2 linked regions of the Diaphorobacter ruginosibacter genome follow. The protein of the gene in region 1 interacts with the protein of each later gene in a pairwise test. Links are inferred from orthologs where the notes say so. Each region holds a gene or a part of one and is shown on either strand. Other genes may lie near its edges. The genes, in order: rpe and eno.

Region 1 (11,248 bases):
CACGTGCACCTGCGCGCCCAGTTCGGCGAGGTATTGCACGATGTTGTAGGTGAAGCTGTCGTAGTTGTCCACCATCAGAAGTTGGATCTTCGAGCTCATGATGCATTGCTCCCCGATGCGGTACGGGGCTTCAGCCCCGCGGCGCGCATGCGCGCCAGTTCCTCATGTTCGTAGTCGATGTAGCAGGTGATCATCGCGCGGTAGAGGCGCTCGATGAGGTCGGCGTTGCCGCCTTCGCGTTCGGCCTGGGGCCGCACGCGTTCGATGATGGCGTCGATGCGGTCCTGGTCATAGACGAGGTTCTCGTCGTTCTTCACCTTGGCCGCCTGCGTCATGTAGCCGCCACGCTCCACGAGCAGCGGCACCAGGATGTCGTCCAGCGCATTCACGCCGGCCCGTACCTCGGTCATCGTTTCGCAGTTCTTCACCTTGTCAATTGCGCGGGCCATGTTCACTCGAGTCCTTCTTCCACCAGCTCCGATGCACGCACGAGCGCACGCGCCTTGTGCTCGGTTTCCTTCCATTCCAATTCCGGCACCGAGTCCGCCACCACGCCGGCCGCGGCCTGCACGTAGAGCATGCCGTCCTTGACGATGGCGGTGCGGATCGCGATCGCCAGGTCCATGTCGCCCGCGTAGCTCAGGTAGCCGCAGGCGCCGCCGTAGATGCCGCGCTTCGTGGGCTCGAGCCGGTCGATGATCTCCATCGCATGCACCTTGGGCGCACCCGTGAGCGTGCCCGCGGGGAACGTGGCCTTGAGCACGTCCATGTTGGTCATGCCGTCGTTCAGGATGCCCTCGACGTTGCTCACGATGTGCATCACGTGGCTGTATCGCTCCACCGCAAAGGCCTCCGTCACCTTCACGGTGCCGGTCTTGGCGATGCGGCCGATGTCGTTGCGCGCCAGGTCGATGAGCATCACGTGCTCCGCGCGCTCCTTGGGATCGTTGATCAGTTCCTGCTCGGTGGCCTTGTCCTTCTCTGGCGTCGCGCCGCGCGGGCGTGTGCCTGCGAGCGGGCGGATCGTGACCTTGTGGCCCTCGGGCACGGCCTCGTGGCGCACGAGGATCTCGGGGCTTGCACCCACCACCTGGAAGTCGCCGAAGTTGTAGTAGTACATGTACGGCGACGGGTTCAGGGAACGCAGCGCGCGGTACAGGCTCAACGGGCTCTCGGTGTAGCGCTTGTGGATGCGCTGGCCCACCTGCACCTGCATGAAGTCGCCCGCGGCGATCAGTTCCTTGGCTTCCGCCACGGCCTTCAGGTAGTCGTCCTTGGCGAAGCTGCGTTCGGCGGGATGGTGCTCGGTGGCTCGCACGACGGGCGCGCTCACCGAATACTTCAGTTGCTCCTTCAGCTCGCGCAGGCGTTTCTTGCCCCTGGAATAGGCCTCGGGCTGCGCGGGATCCGCGTAGACGATGAGATAGAGCTTGCCCGACAGGTTGTCGATGACGGCGACCTCCTCGCACTGCAGCAGCAGGATGTCGGGGCAGCCCAGCGCATCGGGCGGGCAGCTGTTCTCCAGCTTCTTCTCGATGTAGCGCACCGCGTCATAGCCAAAGTAGCCCGCGAGGCCCCCGCAGAAGCGCGGCAGGCCTGCGCTCAGGGCCACCTTGAAGCGCTTCTGGTAGTCGGCGATGAAGTCGAGCGGGTTGCCCCCTGCCGCCTCCACCACCTTGCCGTCGGTGACGACCTCGGTCCTTGCGGCACTGCCGAAGCCGCTGGCGCGCAGCAGCGTGCGCGCGGGCAGGCCGATGAAGCTGTAGCGCCCGAAGCGCTCTCCGCCCACCACGGATTCGAGCAGAAAGCTGTTCGTGCCGTCGCCGCGTGCGTGCGACAGCTTGAGGTACAGCGAGAGAGGGGTTTCGAGATCCGCAAAGGCTTCCGCGATCAGCGGGATGCGGTTGTAGCCGTCGGCGGCCAGGCTTTTGAATTCAAGTTCTGTGATCACAGGAGAGTTCCCAGCTCTGCAACACAGGTGATCCGCGCTCTGTACATGGCGGTGTGGGGATGTGTTGCGGGTTCATTCATTTTTCCGCTTCCTCGGGGGAAGCGACGGGCGCACGCCGGGGGTGCCCCAGGTGCTGTCACGACATCGATGGCGCAGGCTTACGCCAGGGCCAAGCTCCCCGGTCTCCAGAACCTGCAATCGAAATGCGATGAATGAACATATGAGCATCAGTGTAGCAAGTCTCGATGACATTTCGTGGCGCATGCACTGAATAGGGAGGGTGGAACACGGAATCCCGGGGAAAAACGGCCTCGGACCGCGAGAAAACCCTGTGGATGCACCTCTCATTTTGTTTCACACTGTTAATACAAAAGCACGACCGTTCTTTTTCATCACGGAGACAATGATGACCTCCTCCATCCGTCGCGCCATGGTGCTGAGCCCCCTGGCCTGGTCGATTTCGCCGTGGGCCGGCGCAGCCGACTCCATTGAAGTGGCCGGCGTCAAGTTCCCGTCCACGCTGCAGGTGCAACAGACCCCACTGGAACTCAACGGCGCCGGCATCCGCTACAAGGCCGTCTTCAAGGTCTATGCGGCCGCGCTCTACCTCGAAAAGGCAGCGCACGCCCCGGCCGAGGTGTTCGCCCAATCAGGCAAGAAGCGGCTGGTGGTCCACATGCTGCGTGACATCGATTCCGCCGAGCTGGGCAAGCTGTTCTCGCGCGGCATGGAGGACAACATGGACAAGGCCGCCTTCTCCAAGCTGGTTCCCGGCGTGCTGCGCATGAGCCAGATCTTCTCCGAGCACAAGAAGCTGCTCGCGGGGGACCAGTTCATGGTGGACTGGCTGCCCGGCACCGGCACGGTGATCACCGTGCGCGACCAGAAGCAGGGCGAGCCGTTCAAGGAGCCGGAATTCTTCAACGCGCTCCTGGGCATCTGGCTGGGACCGCAGCCCGCCGACTGGAAACTGAAGGACGCCCTGCTCGGCAAACCCGCTTGACATGGCAGGACTGGCAGGCAATGACATAAATTGACAAATAATCGCCAATTGAATTGCACGATGAGCGTATTGGAGCGAATTCAGCAGTAAAACTGCGCACGGCACGTACGGCCGTCGTCGGCAGCCAGGGAGACATGCTCCGTCACGGCGGGCCATGTCTCCAAAAAGCCTCAGATTCGCACCGTCGCGCGTTTTTCAATTTGCGTTTATTGTTAGAAACTATTGCCAAATCGGGGGCTTCCCGCCCTCGACGTCTGCCCGGAGGAACTGCTTGATGAAATTTGCCAACGCCAAGGTAGGTGTGCGCCTGGGCTTTGCCTTCAGCCTGATTCTCTTGATTACGCTGGTGATTGCCGGCATGGGTGTGTGGCGACTGCAGGAGCTTGCCGACACCACGCGCCAGCTCACCACGGTGGACAACGACCGCCTTCGCGCGGCCATCAAGTGGCATGACGCCGTAGAACAGAATTGGCTGCGCACGCAAACCGCGCTGCTCGACTCGGATATCGGGAACCTTCCGAGCTGGAAGGAAGACATCCGCAAGACCGTCGAAGCCACCGACATCGCCCGCAAGACCCTGGTGGACCTGGTTTCCGGCGAAGGAGCGGAACTGCTCAAGCAGGTCGACACGGCACGTGAGGCCTATCGCAAGGTACGCGAGACACTGCTCAGCCAGCACAGCGCTGGCCAGGATGTCTCGGACCCAGTAGAGCGCGAGCTCCGGCCGCTGGCCGAGGCCTACATCGGCGCCATCGACCGCATGGAGGAAAGGCAGCTGATGCTCTACGAACGCACCCGAGACGAGGCCGAGCAGAAGGCCACGCAAGGGCGCCGGATCGTCATCGCCGCCACCATCGTGGCACTGCTGCTGGGCATTGTGCTGTCCTACCTGCTCACACGCTCCATCACCGGCCCCCTGCAGCTCGCCGCACAGCGTGCGGGACAGATTGCGGAGGGCGATCTCACGCAGCCCATTGACGCCGATGGCAAGGACGAGGCCGCGCGCCTGCTGCAGGCGCTGCAGCACATGCAGAGCAACCTCTCGCAACTGGTATCCGGTGTGCGCGCCAACGCGGAAAGCGTGGCCATCGCCAGCACGGAAATCTCGGAGGGCAACAACAACCTCTCCGTGCGCACCGAACAGCAGGCCAGCGCACTCGAGGAGACCGCGGCATCCATGGAGGAGCTCGGGTCCACGGTACGCCAGAACGCCGACAACGCGCGCCAGGCCAACCACCTCGCCATGAACGCCAGTTCCGTGGCGGTCGAAGGCGGCCAGGTCGTGGCCGAGGTCGTGGACACCATGAAGGGCATCAACGATTCGAGCCGCAAGATCGCCGACATCATCGGTGTGATCGACGGAATAGCCTTCCAGACCAACATCCTGGCGCTGAATGCCGCCGTGGAGGCCGCACGCGCGGGCGAACAGGGCCGGGGCTTCGCCGTGGTTGCCGGCGAGGTGCGAAGCCTTGCACAGCGCAGCGCGGAAGCCGCCAAGGAGATCAAGGCGCTGATCACGGCCAGCGTGGAGCGCGTCGAGCAAGGCACGCTCCTCGTGGACAAGGCCGGCGCGACGATGACCGAAGTGGTCACGGCCATCCGCCGCGTCACCGACATCATGGGCGAGATCAGCGCGGCCAGCAGCGAGCAGAGCGCCGGCGTGAGCCAGGTCGGCGAGGCCATCACGCAGATGGACCACGCGACGCAGCAGAATGCAGCGCTGGTCGAGGAAAGCGCCGCGGCAGCCGACAGCCTGAAGACCCAGGCCGCTCAGCTGGTGCAGGCTGTCGCCGTGTTCCGGATCTCGCAGGAACATGAACAGCGCTCGCAGGCGCTGCCTCTGCGCAAGCCAGCTTCGCTCGCTGCGGAGAGCCACCGAGCCCCGCCCGCAAGAACCGCCCCGGCATCGCTCACGCAGCGGAACAGCCAGGGAACTGCGGTTCCGGTGTCCCCGGTGATGGCATCCGTGCAGCGCAACAAGGACCGCAATGCTGCAGCCGACGCCCATGACCACTGGGAGAGCTTCTGAGAGCGCGAACACGCACCACCCGAGGGCAAGGAATGACAATGAAGAAGCACCCATGGATCCTGTGCGCCGCGGCAGCGCTGGCGCTCGCCGCGCCGCTCGTGCAGGCCAAGGACCTCTCCGAGAAGGCCGCGCGCGACGAGATCGTCACCATGAAGGACGAGGACCCGGCCATGCAGAAGGCCTTCGACAAGGCGCGCAAGACCCTCTCCGAATTCCTGAAGAAGGCCGCCAACCCGGCCGACGGCACGGACAACTACGCGCTCAAGGTGGGCCTGTCCGACGGGAGAAACACCGAGTACTTCTGGGTGACCGATTTCGAGCAGGAGGGCGACCGCTTCACCGCCACGCTCGGCAATACGCCCCGGCTGGTGCGCAAGTACTCGGCGGGCGATGAAGTCAGCTTCGCACGCACGCAGATCGTCGACTGGCTGTACATGGACGAGGCCAAGGGCCGGATGATGGGCAACTTCACCGCCTGCGCCCTGCTGACCAGGGAATCCGCCAGCAGCGCGGCCGCCTTCAAGAAGCAATACGGCCTGTCCTGCGACGACTGAGCATCATTCCGGGCCGACTCAGGCCAGTTCCGCAAGCGAGTCCACAAAGCCGTCCGCATCGACGCCGCGGATCGGCTCGCCGTGGTTGTAGCCGTAGGTCACCAGCACCACCTTGCAGCCCGCCGCGTGCGCTGCTCGCGCATCATTGCTGGAGTCCCCGACCATCAAGGTCTGCGCAGGCGTCGTTCCGAGCGCCTCGCAGGTCTTGAGAAGCGGCATGGGATCGGGCTTCTTGCGCTCGAACGCGTCACCGCCAAACACGCAGCTGAAATACGTCCGCAGCCCCTTGGCGGCCAGCAGCTCGATCGCGAATGCCGTCGGCTTGTTGGTCAGACACGCGAGCTTCAGCCCCCGGGCCTGCAGCGCCTCCAGCCCCTCGACCACGCCCGGATACGCACGCGAGTACTGTCCGTTGATCCGCTCGTAGTGCCTTTGGTAGCTTTCAAGCGCCTGCGGCAGGAGGGCTTCGGCCTGTGCGGCCGCGTCTTCCTGCCCTCTCTCGCCCAGCACGCAGGTGAGCACCGAGACCAGCAGATGCTCCGACCCCTTCCCCACCATGTTCTCGATGCGCGCGGCATCGATGGCCGGCAGCCTCAGATCCTGGAGCATGGCATCCACCGCCTTGGCGAAGTCGCCGATGGTGTCCACCATGGTGCCATCCAGATCGATCATGGCGGCTGTGCTTTGCTGTACCAATTGCGGCACGGAAACCAGGGTCATACCTCTTACCTTTCTGCTTGTCCGTTGTGCTTGTTCATAGGAAACGTGAATCGGGATGGGAAATCCCCTCGAACCGCCAATTGTCCGTCCTGTCCGACACGGCGAACACAATCGAGCGGACAAGATTGCGCGGATACCCGCCGTAAGCTTCGATCTCTAGAACAGATGGTCCATTGGAGATCCAATGGAATAACTTTTCAGGAGGTTCCATGATGCGTTTCACATCCCGAGTTACCAGCACCTTGCGCACGGTTCCGGCCATTCTGCTGCTGTGCGCGGCCGGCACCACGTTCGCGCAAGGCGCGGGTGACAAGTGCCCGGCCAATGGCCCCGTCGACCGCCAGGCCTGCCTGCGCGAAATGGCCGCCGCAAAACAGGCCGCCCGCTCCGGCGCCCTGACCACCGCGGACGACGCCACCCTGCAGCGCAATGCGCTCGCACGCTGCGGCGTGTTCAAGACGCCCGATGACCGCCGAGCCTGCGAGGAACGTGTGCGCGGTACGCCCGCTGCGGGCTCCGTGGAGGGTGGCGGCCTGCTGCTGCGCGCGGAGACCACCGTCACACCCAACTGAACGGGCTTGATCGCCCTCGCGGTTGAATGCAACAGGAGGCGCCCGGGGCGCCTCCTGTTGCATTCATGCGGTTTGCGCCGTCCCCGTCAGGCCAGCTGTTCGCGCATCTGCCGCACCACCGCGGCGTAGTCGCTCTTGCCGAAGATCGCGCTGCCGGCCACGAAGGTGTCGGCGCCGGCGTCGGCCACGCGGCGGATGTTGTCGACCTTCACGCCGCCATCCACTTCAAGGCGGATGTCCTTGCCGCTCGCGTCGATGCGCTTGCGCGCATCCTCGATCTTGCGCAGGGCGGAGTCGATGAAGCTCTGGCCGCCAAAGCCCGGGTTCACGCTCATGATCAGGATGAGGTCGATCTCCTCGATCATCCAGTCCAGCACGTCGAGCGATGCTGCCGGGTTGAACACCAGGCCGGCCTTCACGCCCTTGGACTTGATGGCCTGCACGCTGCGGTGCACGTGGGCCGAGGCATCCGGATGGAAGCTGATGTAGTCGGCACCGGCATCGGCAAACGCCGCCGCGAGCGCGTCGACCGGCTCGATCATCAGGTGCACATCCACCGGCACGGCCACGCCGGCAGCGGTCTTCGCATGGGGCTTGAGCGCCTGGCAGACCATGGGGCCGAACGTCAGGTTGGGCACGTAATGGTTGTCCATCACGTCGAAGTGGATCCAGTCGGCGCCGGCGGCGATCACGTCGCGCACTTCCTCGCCCAGACGGGCGAAGTCAGCGGAGAGAATGGAGGGGGCGATGCGGAATTGGGAGCTCATGCCGCCATTGTCGCAGCAGCGTCCCGACCTTGCCCCGCACCGCCGGAATCTCGGCTGTCCTACGAGGACAAAATCGTAATTTCGATACCATACCGCCATGCCCAAATACCAATTCGCGGTCGAGGTTTTCCCCGAATACCTGCCAGACCAATCCGATCCGGACAACGAAGTTTTCGGCTTCGCCTACACCATCACCGTGACCAACACGGGGGACGTGCCCGCGCAGCTGATCTCGCGCCACTGGATCATCAACGACGCACGCGGCCACACCGAGGAGGTGAAGGGGCTGGGCGTCGTCGGCCAGCAACCCCTGTTGCGCCCGGGCGAGGCCTTCCAGTACACCAGCGGCTGCCGGCTGCGCACCACGTCCGGCACCATGCACGGCAGCTATTTCTGCGTGGCCGAGGACGGCGAGCAGTTCACCTGCCCCATTCCCCTGTTCGTGCTGGAGGCCCTGCGCGGCGGCAGCACCGACACCTCACTGAACAACCGAGTGCTCCATTGAAAAACAGCACAGAGAACAAGTCCCTTTCCCAGCTCCTCGCACCGGTCGATCCCAAAGCCTCCCTCGCACAGCGCAATCTGCAGTTGATTGCGCTGCTCGACTGGGTCCGCGGTGACGGCCAATCCGTCGAGGCAGCAGCCGGCCGGGTGGCCGAACTCGTGGGCCTGGCGGAGCAGTCGCCAGTGCTGCGCGAGCGCCTGCAGGCCTGGTGGCAAGCCATCATGCAGTCGGTGGACATCACCATGCTGCTGGCCGATTTCGGCTTCGCGCAGCGCACATCGATGGTCAGCGAGCTGGCGGAGCGCCTGCGCTACAAGCTCCTGCCGACCAACCCCGACACGATCGATGCATCCGAGCTGTTCATGTCGGCCCTGCACAGCGAGTTCGACGCACGCTGGCTCAATGCGCTCGATGAAGACCTGCTCAACCGCCTGAGTGCGGTGTTCACGCCCGAGCATGAGCAGACCGAGGGCGCCACGCGCTGGCACCATGCGCTGGCCGATGCCATCACCTATTGCGCGGGCAACATCCTCGCCACGGGCTTTGCGCCCGAGCTGCGCCTGCGCATGACCGACGAGATGCGTGAGGCGCAGCCGTTCCACGAACTCCTGAGCGATGCGGAGAGCCTGCGCGTCGAGGTGCTGCATCCGCTTCGCACCAGCAATCGCCTGGACGCCACCGTGGCGCGCCTGCGCGAGCGCCTCGATGCCTGCCGCAATGCGGCCAACTCGGTCTACACCCATTTCGAGGACAACGGCATTTCCGTCGGCCTCGTGTTCCGCATCCGCCAGCTGCGCGCCCGCATCCTGCGGGTGCGTGAACTGCTCGAATGTCTGCTCTCGCCCAAGCCGGCCGTGGCCACCACGCGCCTGATGGCACGGCTGGTGGGTGTGGGCCTCGAGCGCCGCAGCCTGCGGGCGCTGCTCACGGCCAACTCCTCGCTGCTCGCCGCCAAGATGGCCGAGCGCAATGCCGAGACCGGCTCGCACTACATCACGCGCACGCCCTCGGAATACGTCTCGATGGTGAAGAAGGCGGCCGGAGGCGGCCTGGTGATGGCATTCACCACGCTCATCAAGTTCTGGCTCTACACGTTCGCGTTTTCCGCGTTCTGGGGCGGCTTCTGGGCCGGGGTGAACTACGCGGTCAGCTTCGTGCTGGTGCAGCTGCTGCACTTCACCGTGGCGACCAAGCAGCCCGCGATGACGGCGCCCGCCATGGCCGCCAAGCTCAAGAATATCGGTGACGAAGGCGGCGAGCAGGCCTTCGTCGACGAGGTGACGCATCTCGTTCGCTCGCAGGTGGCGGCGGTGCTAGGCAACGTGCTGATCGTGTTTCCCGCCGTGCTCGGCATCACGCTGCTGCTGGCCAGGATGTTCGGTCACCCGGCCATCACCGAGAAGGAAGCGCTGCATGTGATCGACACACTCAAGCCCTGGGGCGGCTCGCTGCTGTTCGCGGCGTTCACCGGCGTGCTGCTGTTCTCCTCGAGCATCTTTGCGGGCTGGGTCGAGAACTGGTTCGTGCTCCACCGCCTAGACGCTGCGATCCACTACAACCCGCGCATCACGCGTTCGATCGGCGCGCAGCGGGCGATGCGCATCGCCCGCTTCCTGCGCAACAACCTGTCGGGGCTCGCGGCCAACATCTCGCTGGGTTTCATGCTCGGCCTGGTGCCCGTGATCGCTGCGTTCTTCGGTCTCGGCCTCGATGTGCGGCACGTCACGCTGTCCTCGGGCCAGATGGCTGCGGCGGCCTCGGCTCTCGGCCCCGACGTGATGCACATGTCCGCATTCTGGTGGTCCATGGCCACGCTGCCGTTCATCGGCGCGCTCAATGTGCTCGTGAGCTTCTACCTCGCCTTCCGCCTCGCACTGCGCGCGCAGAACGTGACGGGCGTCGAGCGCTCTCGCATCTATCGCGCGCTGCGTCAACGCCTATTCCATTCGCCACTCAGTTTTTTTGCTCCGTCACGCGCCAACGTCTGATATGGTGCACGGACACGCCGCGAACACTTGCGCAACGCATGCGCGGGTTCGCTGCGGCAAATGGCTGCGGCCCTTCTCGCCTGACGTCCGAGCACGCAGGGCCGCTCTCTGTGCCATGGCAACGACACGGCGGCTTGCCCGGCAAGCCATCCGGGATGGCTTCTTCGCACCCCGCTCGACTCAGGTGCGGATAGCGCGCCCCTGAGGCAATCGACACAAGGACAGCGAACATGAATGAGCTGATGAGTTTCTGGGGACAATGGCTGCGCCCCTCGGCGGGACTGCCGACGGTGCAGTGGTCACTGCTGCTGGCCGTGGCATCCACCTGCGGCTATCTCGTGTACCGGCATACGGGGCTGCCGAAGGTGGTGGGTTATTCCATCGTCGGCATGGTGGCCGGACTGCTCGGCTTCAGCGGCGCCGTCTGGCCGCTGCAGGGCATTGGCCTGTTCCTGATCGAACTGGGCATCTCCATCGTGCTGTTCGATGCCGGCGGACGCATTCCATGGCGCTGGTTCCGGCACAACCCGATGGTGCTCGTGCAGAGCATCGCCGAATCCGCGCTCACCTACTTCGCCGTGTACTTCACCATGCTGTGGCTGAACGTGCCGAGGGAGGCCGCCGGCCCGATCGCGCTCGTGGCCATGGCGGCGTCACCTGCCGTCGTCACGCGCGTGGTGGCCGATACGCGCGCGGCCGGCCCCGTCACCGACAGGGCGATCGTGCTGGCGACGCTGTCCACGCTCTACGCGCTGACGTTCGGCGGCGCGCACGCCGAGATGCTCAGCCGCCCCGGCAGCAGCTTCTTCGAGGCGGTTCCACCGGTGATGGTGATGTTCGGTGTGTCGATCGTCGTGGGCGCGCTGCTCTCCGGCCTGATCCGACTTGCGCTGCGCTACATGAGCCCGTCGAGCGAGAACACCTCCATCATGGTGCTCGCGCTGATCGCGGCGAGCACGGCGGTCGCGGCACACCTCGGAGGCTCTGCGCCGCTGGCCGCCCTGCTGGGGGGCATGCTGATCAAGCAGTTGCATCCCCGACCCTGGGCCCTGCCCAGGCAGCTCGGTACGGCGTCGTCGGTGATCACCATGCTGATGTTCGTGCTGGTGTCCACCGTGGCCGCGCAGGCGGACTGGAGCGCCGCCATCGCGGGCACCGT
Region 2 (11,281 bases), 890 kb from region 1 along the record:
AGGCTCAGGCCCCTGTTGCGCCGCAGTTCTCCGAGCTGCAGACCCGCGCCCGCGGCCATCAGGCCGAGCGCCAGCGATGCCGCGCTGATGCGCGTGAAAACGGGCTCGATCCATGCAGGAATGGAAAGGCCCGCGAAGTTGCAGACCAGGCCCGCAATGGTGGCGATGATGAGCGGGTTGCGCACCAGCTCACCCAGAAAGCCACGGCCGGAGCCACGGGTCATCGGCCACACGGCGGCGATGTTGAACAGCGGCACGCAGATGCCGATCATCATCGCCATCATCAACAGGCCCTGGGCGCCCAGCAGGCGGTCGGAGAGCGCCAGCATGATGTAGGAGTTGAAGCGAAAGCCCACCTGCGCCGCAGCGGCATGATCGCGCCGGTCGATGCGCTTGCCGAGCAACGGCACCCAGGGCAGGCAGTACGACATCGCAACGGCCAGCGCGCCCAGGGCGATGGCGGCGCCAACCAGGCCCGATGCGGCGTCGAGCTGGATGGGGCTCTTGAGGATCGACTGGAACAGCAGCGTCGGAAACAGCAGGTAGTAGACCAGCATCTCCACCGATTGCCAGACCGGGCGGTTCAGCAAGGTGTGGCGGCAGATCAGGAAACCCAGCAGGATCAGCGAAAAATCCGGCAGCAGCAGTTGAGCGTAGTTCACGGGGCGCAGCATAGCGGGACTCGGTTGCCATGGTGCGGAATCCGGTGATGCGCGGAGCCTGGAACACGCTCAGTCGCGGCATCGGGGAAATCCCGATGAATATGGGCCAAAAAGCAAACCCGGTGGAGGGTTCATCCGTTTAGCATCGAAATCCAATTCTTTGAACCGACTGCGAGGAGCTTCTCATATGCAACGCCGACACTTGATGGCCTTGGCTCTCACAATGGCCGCTGGCACATCATTTGCAGATGGATATCCCACCAAACCGATCCGTCTGGTGGTTCCATTTGCGCCTGGTGGCACGACCGACATCATCGCGCGTGTGATATCCGATCCGCTGGGCAAGACCCTGGGCCAACCGGTCATCGTGGACAACAAGGGCGGGGGCGGCGGCCTGATCGGTGCGACGGAAACGGCGCGCTCGGCACCCGACGGCTATTCGCTGGGCGTGGCGACCGTGTCGACGACGGCCGCGAATCCTGCGATCAACACCAAGACGCCGTACAACCCGATCACCGATTTCACGCCGATCATCAACATCGCCGCGACGCCCAACATCATCGCGGTGAATCCCAGCTTCCCGGCCAAGGACTATGCCGGCTTCATCGCCGAGCTCAAGAAGAACCCCGGCAAGTATTCGTACGGGTCTTCGGGCACGGGCGGCATCGGCCACATGCTGATGGAGTTGTACAAGAGCCTGACCGGCACCTTCGTGACGCACATTCCCTACCGTGGTGCGGGCCCTGCGCTCAATGACGTGGTGGCCGGCCAGGTGCCGATCATCTTCGACAACCTGCCGTCCGCGCTGCCCTTCGTGAAGGCCGGCAAGCTGGTGCCGATCGTGGTGTCCGCACCAACGCGCCTGAAGGAACTGCCCAATGTGCCAACCTTCAAGGAAGTGGGGCTCGAGCCCGTCAACCGCCTGGCCTACTACGGCATCCTGGGCCCCAAGGGTATGCCCAAGGACATGGTCGACAAGCTGAACGAGGCTACGCGCAAGTCGCTGGAAGATCCGGCCGTGCGCAAGCGCATCGAAGATACCGGCTCGATCATCGTTGCCAATACACCCGAGCAGTTTGCGCAGCAGATCAAGGCCGAGTTCGAGGTCTACAAGGAGGTCGTGAAGAAGCAGAAGCTGACGCTCGACTGAGCCGGCAGACGGATACTATCGAGATCCTCTGATAGAAACGGAAACGCCACTCCCTGGGGTGGCGTTTTTACGTGCTATGTTCGCTCGATGTCAGAAAGCCAGAACGCCATAGACCAGTTCATAGACGCCCTCTGGCTCGAGGACGGGCTGTCCCGCAATACGCTGGCGGCATACCGGCGCGACCTGGAGCTGTATGCGGCATGGCTTGCCGGTCAGGATGCGCCCGTCTCGCTCGACCGGACGAGCGAGGAGCATCTGAACGGCTATTTCGCCGCACGCCATGACGAGACGCGGGCCACGTCGGCCAACCGGCGGCTTACGGTCTTTCGCCGCTACTTTCACTGGGCGCTGCGCGAGGGCCGCATCACAGTGGACCCAACGGTGCGGCTGCAGGCGGCCCGGCAACCGCTGCGCGTGCCCAAGACCCTGTCGCAGCAGCAGGTCGAGGCGCTGCTCGGTGCGCCCGACGTGGACAGCATGCTCGGCCTGCGCGACCGCACCATGCTGGAGCTGATGTACGCAAGCGGCCTGCGCGTGAGCGAGCTCGTCACGCTCAAGACCTTCCACCTGGGGCTGAACGAGGGCGTGCTGCGCATCACCGGCAAGGGCGGAAAGGAACGCCTCGTGCCCTTCGGGCAAGAGGCCGCGCGCTGGATCGAGCGTTATCTCGCGGACAGCCGCGGTGCCATCCTGGGAGGGCAGCAGACCGACGACCTGTTCGTCACCCAGCGCGGCGCGGCCATGACGCGCGTGATGTTCTGGGTGATCGTGAAGAAGCACGCGCAACTCGCGGGCATCACGTCGCCGCTTTCACCGCACACACTGCGCCACGCCTTCGCCACCCATCTGCTGAACCACGGGGCCGACCTGCGCGTGGTGCAGCTGCTGCTGGGGCACGCGGACATTTCCACGACCACCATCTACACCCATGTGGCGCGCGAGCGACTCAAGCAGCTGCATGCCGACCACCACCCGCGCGGCTGACGGTGGCTGGTGCATGAGGGTCAGGGCTTCTTGGCGAAGTAGTAGCTGAGCAGCGCGTTCGCGCTTTCCACGCCTGCCTTGCCGGACCAATCACGGGCGAAGCGCTCGCCCAACTGGTCGAGCTTGTGGCGCAGCTCGTAGGTGGGGCCGGAGATCTTCGTGCCGCGTTCTGCAAGCACCTTCTGGGCCGCATTGTCGGCATCCTTGGCCAGTTGCCAGCCGCGCACCTCGGCCTGTCTGGCGGCATTGTCGAGCGCGGTGCGAGCCGCCTCCGGCAGCTTGCCAAAGACCTGCTCGCTCATGCAGATGATGTTCTTGGGAATCCAGGCACGCATGTCGATGAAGACACCCATGGCATTCCAGGACTGGCTGTCCACGCCCGTGGTACTGGACGTCACCATCACGTCGATCTGGCCTGCCTGGATGGCCTTGGCCAGGTTGTTCGCGGGAATGTCGACGGGCGTTGCTCCGGCCACCTCGGCGATGTATTTGGTCGCATCGTTGTTGACGCGGAATTTCTGGCCCTTCACGTCATCGAGCTTGCCGATGGCATTGCGGGCAAAGAGCCCCTGGCCGGGCCAGGGCGCGGCGTAGAGCACGCGGATGCCCTGTTTCTTGAGCAGCGCCTCGGTGGGCGCGCGGGTGTGCTCCCACAGGCGCCGCGCGTCATCGAAACTGTGAACAATGAATGGCAGTGAATCGATGGCAAACAGCGGGTACTGCTTGCTGAAGTTGGACATGAAGATCTCGCCGATCGCCAGCTCGCCCTTGCTCAGGGCGGGCAGCACCTCGTTCATCGGCATCAGCTTGGAGTTGCTGACCACCTCGAGCTGCAGGGCACCCTGGCTCGACTGGTTTGCCTCGCGCGCGAACTGCTGCAGGTTCTGGGTGTGAAAGAGCGCATCGGTGTAGGCTCCGGCAATCTTGAGCTGAACCGGAGCGGCCAGAGCCTGGTGAGGCCACGAGGCAGTCAGGCCCGCGCCGGCAAGGGCGCCCAACTGAAGGAGGGCATCGCGGCGCGATGGATGGGCAGGCGTTGCGTAGGTATTGCGGTCGGCCATGAGCGGTAGTCCCGAAGTTGCTGGTTGCGCGCGACCGACCGCAAGCACCACACTTGGCGGCGCGTTCACGCGACATGTTTTATGGGTTTTCAGCTTGCAAACTCTTCGAGCCCGAACGCACGACGCCTCGCGTTCCGATACCGGCTTTTCAGGCCGGTGGAATGGTTGAAAACGCACTGTCAAAAAGGTGCAGGATGTCCAAATTTGCAACTTTTGTCAGTTTATTTCAGCAGATTCCACGGAATTATTTTTTTGTTTGCATGTTGTTTGATCCGCATGAGGGCTTGACCTCCGGATCATGTGTTTAGAAATGATGACAAGTCTTGGCGGCAATCACGTTCGGCGATGAGCGCGCACCGATAGCGTGCAGGCGCTTTCAGGTGGGGCTGGCCCAGTCCTGCGCCAGCCTGTGGGCCTCACTCAACTGCTGCCAGGAAAGGCCCAGCGCTGCGGCAGACTGCAGCTGCTCCGCCTCTTCCCCGGCCTCGCAGGCCTGGGCGAGCGCCAGCAACGCACCGAGGTAGCCCGTTTGCTGCAGCGCCGCGTCGCGCACTCCCTGTGGCATGTGCAGCAGGTCGATGATGGAGGCCAGCGGGATGTCCAGCAGATGGTCCAGCTGCGTGATCATCCCCACAAGAAATGCCTGATCGCTGACGGACTGCGGTAGCTGCTGGGCCTTGGCCAGCAGTTCCATGAAGCGGCCCTGCTCGACAGCGTGCCGGGAGGCGGCCTGTGGCTCCTCGGACGTGACGCGGAAATTCTGCAGCAGGCTGACCCAGCAAGTGAGCCGTTTGTGGCCCAACAGGCGGATTGCATGCTCGATGGATTGGGGCCCACCCGCGGGCAGCAGGCCCGACGTGAAGGCCAGGCGCAGCAGGTTGAAACCCATGGCGGCATCCCGCTTGACCAGCGACTCTATCTCCTGGGTGTCTGCCTGCTGTCGCAGCAGTCCCTGCAGCCTTGTCACGCTCTCCGTGCTGGGAAACACGAGCCGCGCTTCCATCAGCTGCGGGCGGGAAAGCCAGTAGCCCTGGAACATCCGCACGCCCAGTTCGCTGAGCAGTTCGAGCTGGTGCGCGGTTTCGATCTTCTCTGCGATCAGCTTCGCGCCGCTTTCGCGCAGCGCATATTTCGCCAACACCATGGTCTGCTCGATGCGCAGGCTCGACACGTCGAGCTTGATGAAGTCGGCCAGCGGCAGCCAGGCAGCATAGGCCGACTCGAGCACCGAATGGTTGAATGCGAGGCGAAACCCGCGCTCATGCAGCGACTGGAGAATCGGCAGGCGCGTCCGCACTTCCTCGGTGGCCGTATGGCCCAGCGGTGGAATCTCGAGGACCACCTTGGCGGGGTCGAGCAGCATCAGGTGCCCTTGGGCCAGGCTCTCATGCGTGCAGTTCACGAAGATCAGCGTCTCGCCCATCAGCTCCTGCAGGCCGGCGTGGGAGAGGGCGGTAAGCGCCAGCATCATGTCGCTGGCCGCCGTATGCGCGGCGTGATTTCGGGAGCGGTTGAACAGTTCGTGCCCGATGACACGTCCTTCCGCATCCACGATGGCTTGTCGGGCAATCAAGGCTCCAACGGATGGATTGCCTTGAGGCGCAATGGACGGAGACATCGGGACTGTGTACATGCTGTTTGTTGGGGCGCGGAACCGGCTCGTCAGGGACGAGGGTTCAGCGTCAAGGCTGCGCGATCTATTAGCAAATCGAGGTGAATTGTAGGAATGATTGTTTCGATTGTCGTGTATCCGCTCTGTAAACCTTTGATTCAATTTATCAACAATCAATTACTGATTGACCAAAGTCAAGGCGATTCTAGTGGTTCAGCCAGAGCAATTCCTCATCGCTGAAGCCAGCAGCGCGTCGCGCCGCCTCATTCAGTGGGGGTTTCGGACGAGGGGCCTCGTAGACGCGGGTGAGTTCGGCGAAATGGGTCAGCGGTTCGTGTCCGTCACGACTGCACAACCAACGATACCAGTGGTTACCTATGGCGACATGACCTATTTCTTCTTCCAGGATGATGTCGAGGATGGCCGCGGCCGCCAGGGCGTCCGGTGCCCCGATGTGGCGCAGCTTCTTCTGGATCAAGGGCGTGGCATCGAGGCCGCGCGCCTCGAGCGTGCGCGGAACCAGCGCCATGCGCGCCACGATGTCGCCCGCGGTCTTCTCGCACATCGTCCAGAGCCCCTGGTGCGCGGGGAAGTCGCCATAGTCATGGCCCATGTCGCGCAGGTGGTCCCGCAGCAGGCGGAAATGCTTGGCCTCCTCGCCGGCCACCCGGAGCCAGTCGAGGTAGAACGGCCCGGGCATGTCCTCGAAGCGCCAGATGGCATCCAGCGCCAGGTTGATGGCATTGAATTCGATATGGGCGATGGCGTGCATGAGCACGGCCCGGCCTTCGGGTGTTGCGGGTGAGCGTCTGCCCACTTCGGTGTGCTTCAAAAGGACCGGCCGCTCGGGGCGGCCCGGAAGATCGATGCCCGGTGGCGGCGCGAGCACGGCCTGCGCATCTATTGAAAATTGCGCGGCGTGGACATACATGTCCAGCGTCTGGGCTGATTTCTGCTCAGGGTCTGTCAGGCACAAGACCTGCAATGCTCGTTGACGTAGCTCCATACTTACAATTCTAGGGAGCTTCTGCAAAACCCTCGCCAATCGGCTGGACGCGGATCGGGATGAGCCGCAAGGCGTCTTTTGAAGGCAATAGCCGTAGCTATTGACGAAAAAGACAACGCCGCGGATCGCCCGAGGCCGTGTTCAGACGATGGCAGGGAGTTTTGCAGAGGTTCCCTATGGAATCCCTATCCCACAAGAGTCTCAGGAGACAAACCCCCATGGCAATGTATGAACTGGATGGCATGGCACCGAGCGTGCCCGAATCGGCCTGGATTGCGGACAGCGCGCAAGTGATGGGCGACGTGAAGCTCGGCGAGAACGCCAGCGTCTGGTTCGGCACCGTGGTGCGTGGCGACACCGACACGATCACCATTGGTGCGGGCTCCAACATCCAGGATGCAAGCGTGCTGCACGCCGACCATGGCGTGCCGCTGACCATCGGTGCGAACGTCACGGTGGGCCATCAGGTCATGCTGCATGGCTGCACCATTGGCGATGAGTCGCTGATCGGCATCGGGGCCGTCGTGCTCAACGGGGCGAAGATCGGCAGGAACTGCCTGGTGGGCGCGGGATCGCTGGTGACCGAGGGCAAGGAATTTCCCGACGGCTCCATGATTCTCGGAAGCCCGGCACGGGTGGTGAAGCAGCTGTCTCCCGAGCAGATGGAAGGGCTGCGCGAGAGCGCGCGGCGTTACGTGGAAAACGCGCACCGCTTCAAGAAGGGGCTGCGCAAGATTGGTTGATGGACTCCGCAGGTGCATGCAGGCTTGGCCAGGTGCCGCCTCGGAGTTGTTTTTAGAAAGAGTACGAGTGTCAGAACTCCATAAGTTTCTGTTTGATGGCCTGCCGGTTCGCGGCATGATCGTGCGGCTCACGGATGCGTGGACCGAAATCCTGAGCCGCCGCGCGGCCAACACGGAAACCGGCAACTACACCCCCGCCGTGCGCGAACTGCTCGGCGAGATGGCCGCCGCAGGCGTGCTCATGCAGTCCAACATCAAGTTCCAGGGGGCGCTGATTTTTCAGATCCAGGGCGATGGTCCGGTCAAGCTGGCCGTGGCGGAGGTGCAGTCCGATCTGAGCCTGCGCGCCACGGCGACGATTCCGGGCACGGTCACCGAGGAGATGACCAGCCTGTCGTCGCTGGTGAACGTGAACGGCAAGGGCCGCTGCGCGATCACGCTTGATCCCAAGACGCGCCTGCCCGGGCAGCAGCCCTACCAGGGCATCGTGCCGCTCAATGGCGAGCACGGCCAGAAGCTGGAGAAGCTCAGCGATGTGCTGGAGCAGTACATGCGCCACTCCGAGCAGCTGGACACCACGCTGGTGCTGGCGGCGAACGACCAGGTGGCGGCCGGCCTGCTGATCCAGCGCATGCCGGTCAAGGGCGAGGCCAACCTGGAGGCTGCGCAGGGTGCCGATGTCGATGCCGACCAGATGGACGTGAACGAGGAATACAACCGCATCTCCACGCTTGCAGCCAGCCTCACGCGCGACGAGCTGCTGACCCTGGACGTGGACACCATCCTGCGCCGCCTGTTCTGGGAGGAGAAGGTCCTGCGCTTCGTGCCCCTGCAGGGCGACGACGGCCCGCGCTTTGCCTGCACCTGCAGCCGTGAGCGCGTGAGCAACATGCTGCGCGGCCTGGGTGAAGAGGAAGTGCAGAGCGTGATCGACGAGCGCGGACTCGTCGAGGTGGGCTGCGAATTCTGCGGAAAGCAGTACCGCTACGACTCCGTGGATGCGGCGCAGCTCTTCACCGGGCGTGAGAAGCAGCCTCCCGCATCGAACAACATCCAGTAAGAGCGTGTTTCCGGCTTAGGCCGTCGCCGCCAGGCCGGAAAACAGCTTGTGCTCGCACTCCGGGTCGCTGCATTTCTCGCACGACCAGGCACGCATGCGCGGATGCGTGGGCTTGGCGATGTCGGTGATCGCGAAGTGCGCGCTTTCACTCGACGGCAGCAAGGCCCTGGCGGTCAGTGCGATGGCATTGGCCGCGTTGCGCAGTCGCTCCTGCAGTGTGGCGCCATACAGCACCTGGAACCCCATCATGGAGTCGGTGAGGGCACTGCGCAGGGCCAGCTCGTTGGCATGGAAGTTGGGCGACTGCACCGGCACCAGCAGCGACAGGTGCGGCTGATCGAAGGTCTTGAGCTCATGCGCCAGCCATTGGCCGAGTTGCGCACGCTGCTGCTCACAGCGCATGGCACCGGGCTGCTGCAGGGCATCGAAGCAGTGGGCATGAATGGCGATCCGCTCGCTCCAGCCCGGCTGAAGATCCGCATGGGATTGCAGTGCGTCTGCCATGAGGCCGGCATCGACTCCCCAGAAGGAAATGCGAAGCGGCAGAGGAATGCGGCGGGAGGCGGGGGGAGGCTGATCAGCGCCTGGAGGGAGCGACATGCACGTAGATTTCGTTCGGCTTGACCATGCCAAGCTCGCTGCGTGCCTTTTCCTCGACCATGTCCATGCCTTCCTTGAGATCGGAGACTTCCGCGCTCAGGCGTTCGTTTTCCGCTCGGGCCTTGTCATTGGCGTCCTTCTGCTCGGCAATCTGCTGTCGCATGTTGGCCACGTGTTCGACGCTGCCGCGGCCGCTGAGCAGCTGGGTCAGGACCAGCAAGAGCAGCAGCAAGAGAATCAGCGGAACAATGCGTGTGCTCATGGACTAGGTGGATGCAGCGGTAGGGGCCTTGGACGGATGGTACACGCAGACTGTTGTTGAAACACAACCACGGCGACCCCGGCAAGGCGTCACCGCGAAGGATAACGCGCCCATGGGGTGCCGCGTGCTGACGGGGCCAACCCGTTGTTACAACGTGTTGGCCTCCGGCCCGGCGATCAGCGCAGGTTGTAGAACGCAGCGCGGCCAGGGTAGAACGCGATGTCGCCCAGGTCTTCCTCGATGCGCAGCAACTGGTTGTACTTGGCCATGCGGTCCGAGCGGCTCAGCGAACCGGTCTTGATCTGGCCCGCGTTCGTGCCCACGGCGATGTCGGCGATGGTCGAGTCCTCGGTCTCGCCCGAGCGGTGCGAGATCACGGCGGTGTAACCCGCGCGCTTGGCCATCTCGATGGCTTCGAAGGTCTCGGTCAGCGTGCCGATCTGGTTGATCTTGATGAGGATGGAGTTGGCGATCTTCTTGTCGATGCCTTCCTTCAGGATCTTGGTGTTGGTGACGAACAGGTCGTCGCCCACCAGCTGGACCTTGCCGCCCAGACGCTCGGTCAGGTGCTTCCAGCCGTCCCAGTCGCCTTCGGCCATGCCGTCCTCGATGGAGATGATCGGGTACTTGTCGACCCAGGTCGCGAGCATGTCGGTCCACTGTTCGGCCGTCAGCTGCAGGCCGCCTTCGCCTTCGAGCACGTACTTGCCATCCTTGTAGAACTCGCTGGCAGCGCAGTCCAGGCCCAGGACGATCTGCTCGCCGGCGGTGTAGCCGGCGTTCTCGATGGCCTGGAGGATCAGCTGGATCGCGGCTTCATGGTTTTCCACGGAGGGCGCGAAACCGCCTTCATCGCCCACGGCGGTGCTCATGCCCTTGTCGTGGATGATCTTCTTGAGTGCGTGGAACACTTCGGCGCCCCAGCGCACGGCTTCGCGGAACGAAGGAGCGCCCACGGGGATGATCATGAACTCCTGCAGGTCGAGGCTGTTGTTGGCGTGCGCGCCACCGTTGATCACGTTCATCATCGGAACGGGCAACTGCGTCGCGCCCATGCCGCCGAGATAGCGGTACAGCGGCAGGCCGGATTCTTCAGCGGCTGCGCGGGCCACGGCCATCGACACGGCCAGCATGGCGTTCGCACCCAGGCGGCCCTTGTTGTCGGTACCGTCGAGGTCGATCAGGGTCTTGTCCAGGAAGGCCTGTTCGGACGCATCGAGGCCCAGCACGGCTTCGGAGATCTCGGTGTTGATGTGTTCCACGGCCTTGAGCACGCCCTTGCCCAGGTAGCGGCTCTTGTCGCCGTCACGCAGCTCGATGGCTTCGCGCGAACCCGTGGATGCGCCCGACGGCACGGCCGCACGGCCCATCACGCCGGATTCCAGCAGCACGTCGCATTCAACTGTGGGGTTGCCGCGGCTGTCCAGCACTTCGCGGCCTACGATGTCAACGATGGCACTCATGAATGATCCTAAGAGAGTTTGAAAACGGGGAAATGAACAACAACACGCCGGAGGTGCCGCGATGAAGCCGTGCGGGCTCCGGCATGGCAGGTCGAGAAAGGATGGCGGCTGGCATGGCTTGTTGCGGCATCGATTCTCACGGTGGGGATCACACGCCTTCCACGCAGATCAGGCGCATGATCGCCGCACCTTCGCGTGCGGCGCGCGCCCGGCCGTATTCGGGCGAGTGATAGAACGCCCTGGCGGCATCGAAGCTCGGAAACTTCAGCACCACCACGCGTTCGGGATTCCAATCACCTTCCATCACTTCCACCTGGCCGCCGCGAACGCAGAGTTCGGCGTTGTGCGCCTGCATGGCGGCCGTGGACCACTTCTTGTATTCCTCGTACTGCTCGGGCCGGGTGACCTGAACGGTGGCGATGACGTATCCGCTTGGCATGTCGTTGTCTCTTTTCTTATGGAAATGAAAACAGGCTGATGGATGGCGTTGGAGGGAGATCGGGTTGCGGGATCAGGCTTCGAAGTGGTTTTCCAGGAAGCCGTTGCGCTTGGTGACGTCATCGAGCGCCACCAGCGTTTCGAGCAATGCCTTCATGTGCTTGAGCGGAACCGCATTCGGGCCGTCGGAGAGCGCATTGCACGGGTCTGGATGGGTCTCCATGAACACCCCGGCCACAC

What was found.
Region 2: the proteins of rpe (region 1) and eno interact in binary tests that used the Escherichia coli proteins (3 or more experiments, as listed by UniProt). The link is inferred for Diaphorobacter ruginosibacter from one-to-one orthologs.

What each region holds. Positions count from the first base shown.
Region 1 is NZ_CP060714.1:354,883-366,130, reverse strand. The notes cover bases 5,757-8,544. They hold rpe (ribulose-phosphate 3-epimerase), read right to left. Parts: upstream 7,597-8,544; coding sequence 6,916-7,596; downstream 5,757-6,915. Other genes in these bases: H9K76_RS01690 (site-specific recombinase), read left to right, coding at 8,098-8,544; apaG (Co2+/Mg2+ efflux protein ApaG), read left to right, coding at 7,694-8,101; H9K76_RS01705 (hypothetical protein), read left to right, coding at 6,467-6,829; H9K76_RS01710 (phosphoglycolate phosphatase), read right to left, coding at 5,757-6,257. In the rest of the region: H9K76_RS01740 (anthranilate synthase component II), read right to left, coding at 1-87; H9K76_RS01735 (chorismate mutase), read right to left, coding at 96-449; trpE (anthranilate synthase component I), read right to left, coding at 452-1,951; H9K76_RS01725 (chalcone isomerase family protein), read left to right, coding at 2,382-2,954; H9K76_RS01720 (methyl-accepting chemotaxis protein), read left to right, coding at 3,229-4,983; H9K76_RS01715 (YegJ family protein), read left to right, coding at 5,022-5,537; more of H9K76_RS01710, read right to left, coding at 5,556-5,756; more of H9K76_RS01690, read left to right, coding at 8,545-10,089; H9K76_RS01685 (cation:proton antiporter), read left to right, coding at 10,320-11,248. UniProt on the Escherichia coli protein: Catalyzes the reversible epimerization of D-ribulose 5-phosphate to D-xylulose 5-phosphate.
Region 2 is NZ_CP060714.1:1,235,829-1,247,109, forward strand. The notes cover bases 8,461-11,281. They hold eno (phosphopyruvate hydratase), read right to left. Parts: upstream 10,604-11,281; coding sequence 9,317-10,603; downstream 8,461-9,316. Other genes in these bases: H9K76_RS05720 (hypothetical protein), read right to left, coding at 8,461-8,782; H9K76_RS05725 (FtsB family cell division protein), read right to left, coding at 8,856-9,140; H9K76_RS05735 (DUF1330 domain-containing protein), read right to left, coding at 10,752-11,042; kdsA (3-deoxy-8-phosphooctulonate synthase), read right to left, coding at 11,115-11,281. In the rest of the region: H9K76_RS05680 (AEC family transporter), read right to left, coding at 1-674; H9K76_RS05685 (tripartite tricarboxylate transporter substrate binding protein BugE), read left to right, coding at 850-1,812; site-specific tyrosine recombinase XerD, read left to right, coding at 1,900-2,796; H9K76_RS05695 (TRAP transporter substrate-binding protein), read right to left, coding at 2,817-3,857; H9K76_RS05700 (EAL and HDOD domain-containing protein), read right to left, coding at 4,234-5,430; H9K76_RS05705 (ferritin-like domain-containing protein), read right to left, coding at 5,675-6,475; H9K76_RS05710 (gamma carbonic anhydrase family protein), read left to right, coding at 6,694-7,218; Hsp33 family molecular chaperone HslO, read left to right, coding at 7,286-8,278; more of H9K76_RS05720, read right to left, coding at 8,294-8,460. UniProt on the Escherichia coli protein: Catalyzes the reversible conversion of 2-phosphoglycerate (2-PG) into phosphoenolpyruvate (PEP). It is essential for the degradation of carbohydrates via glycolysis.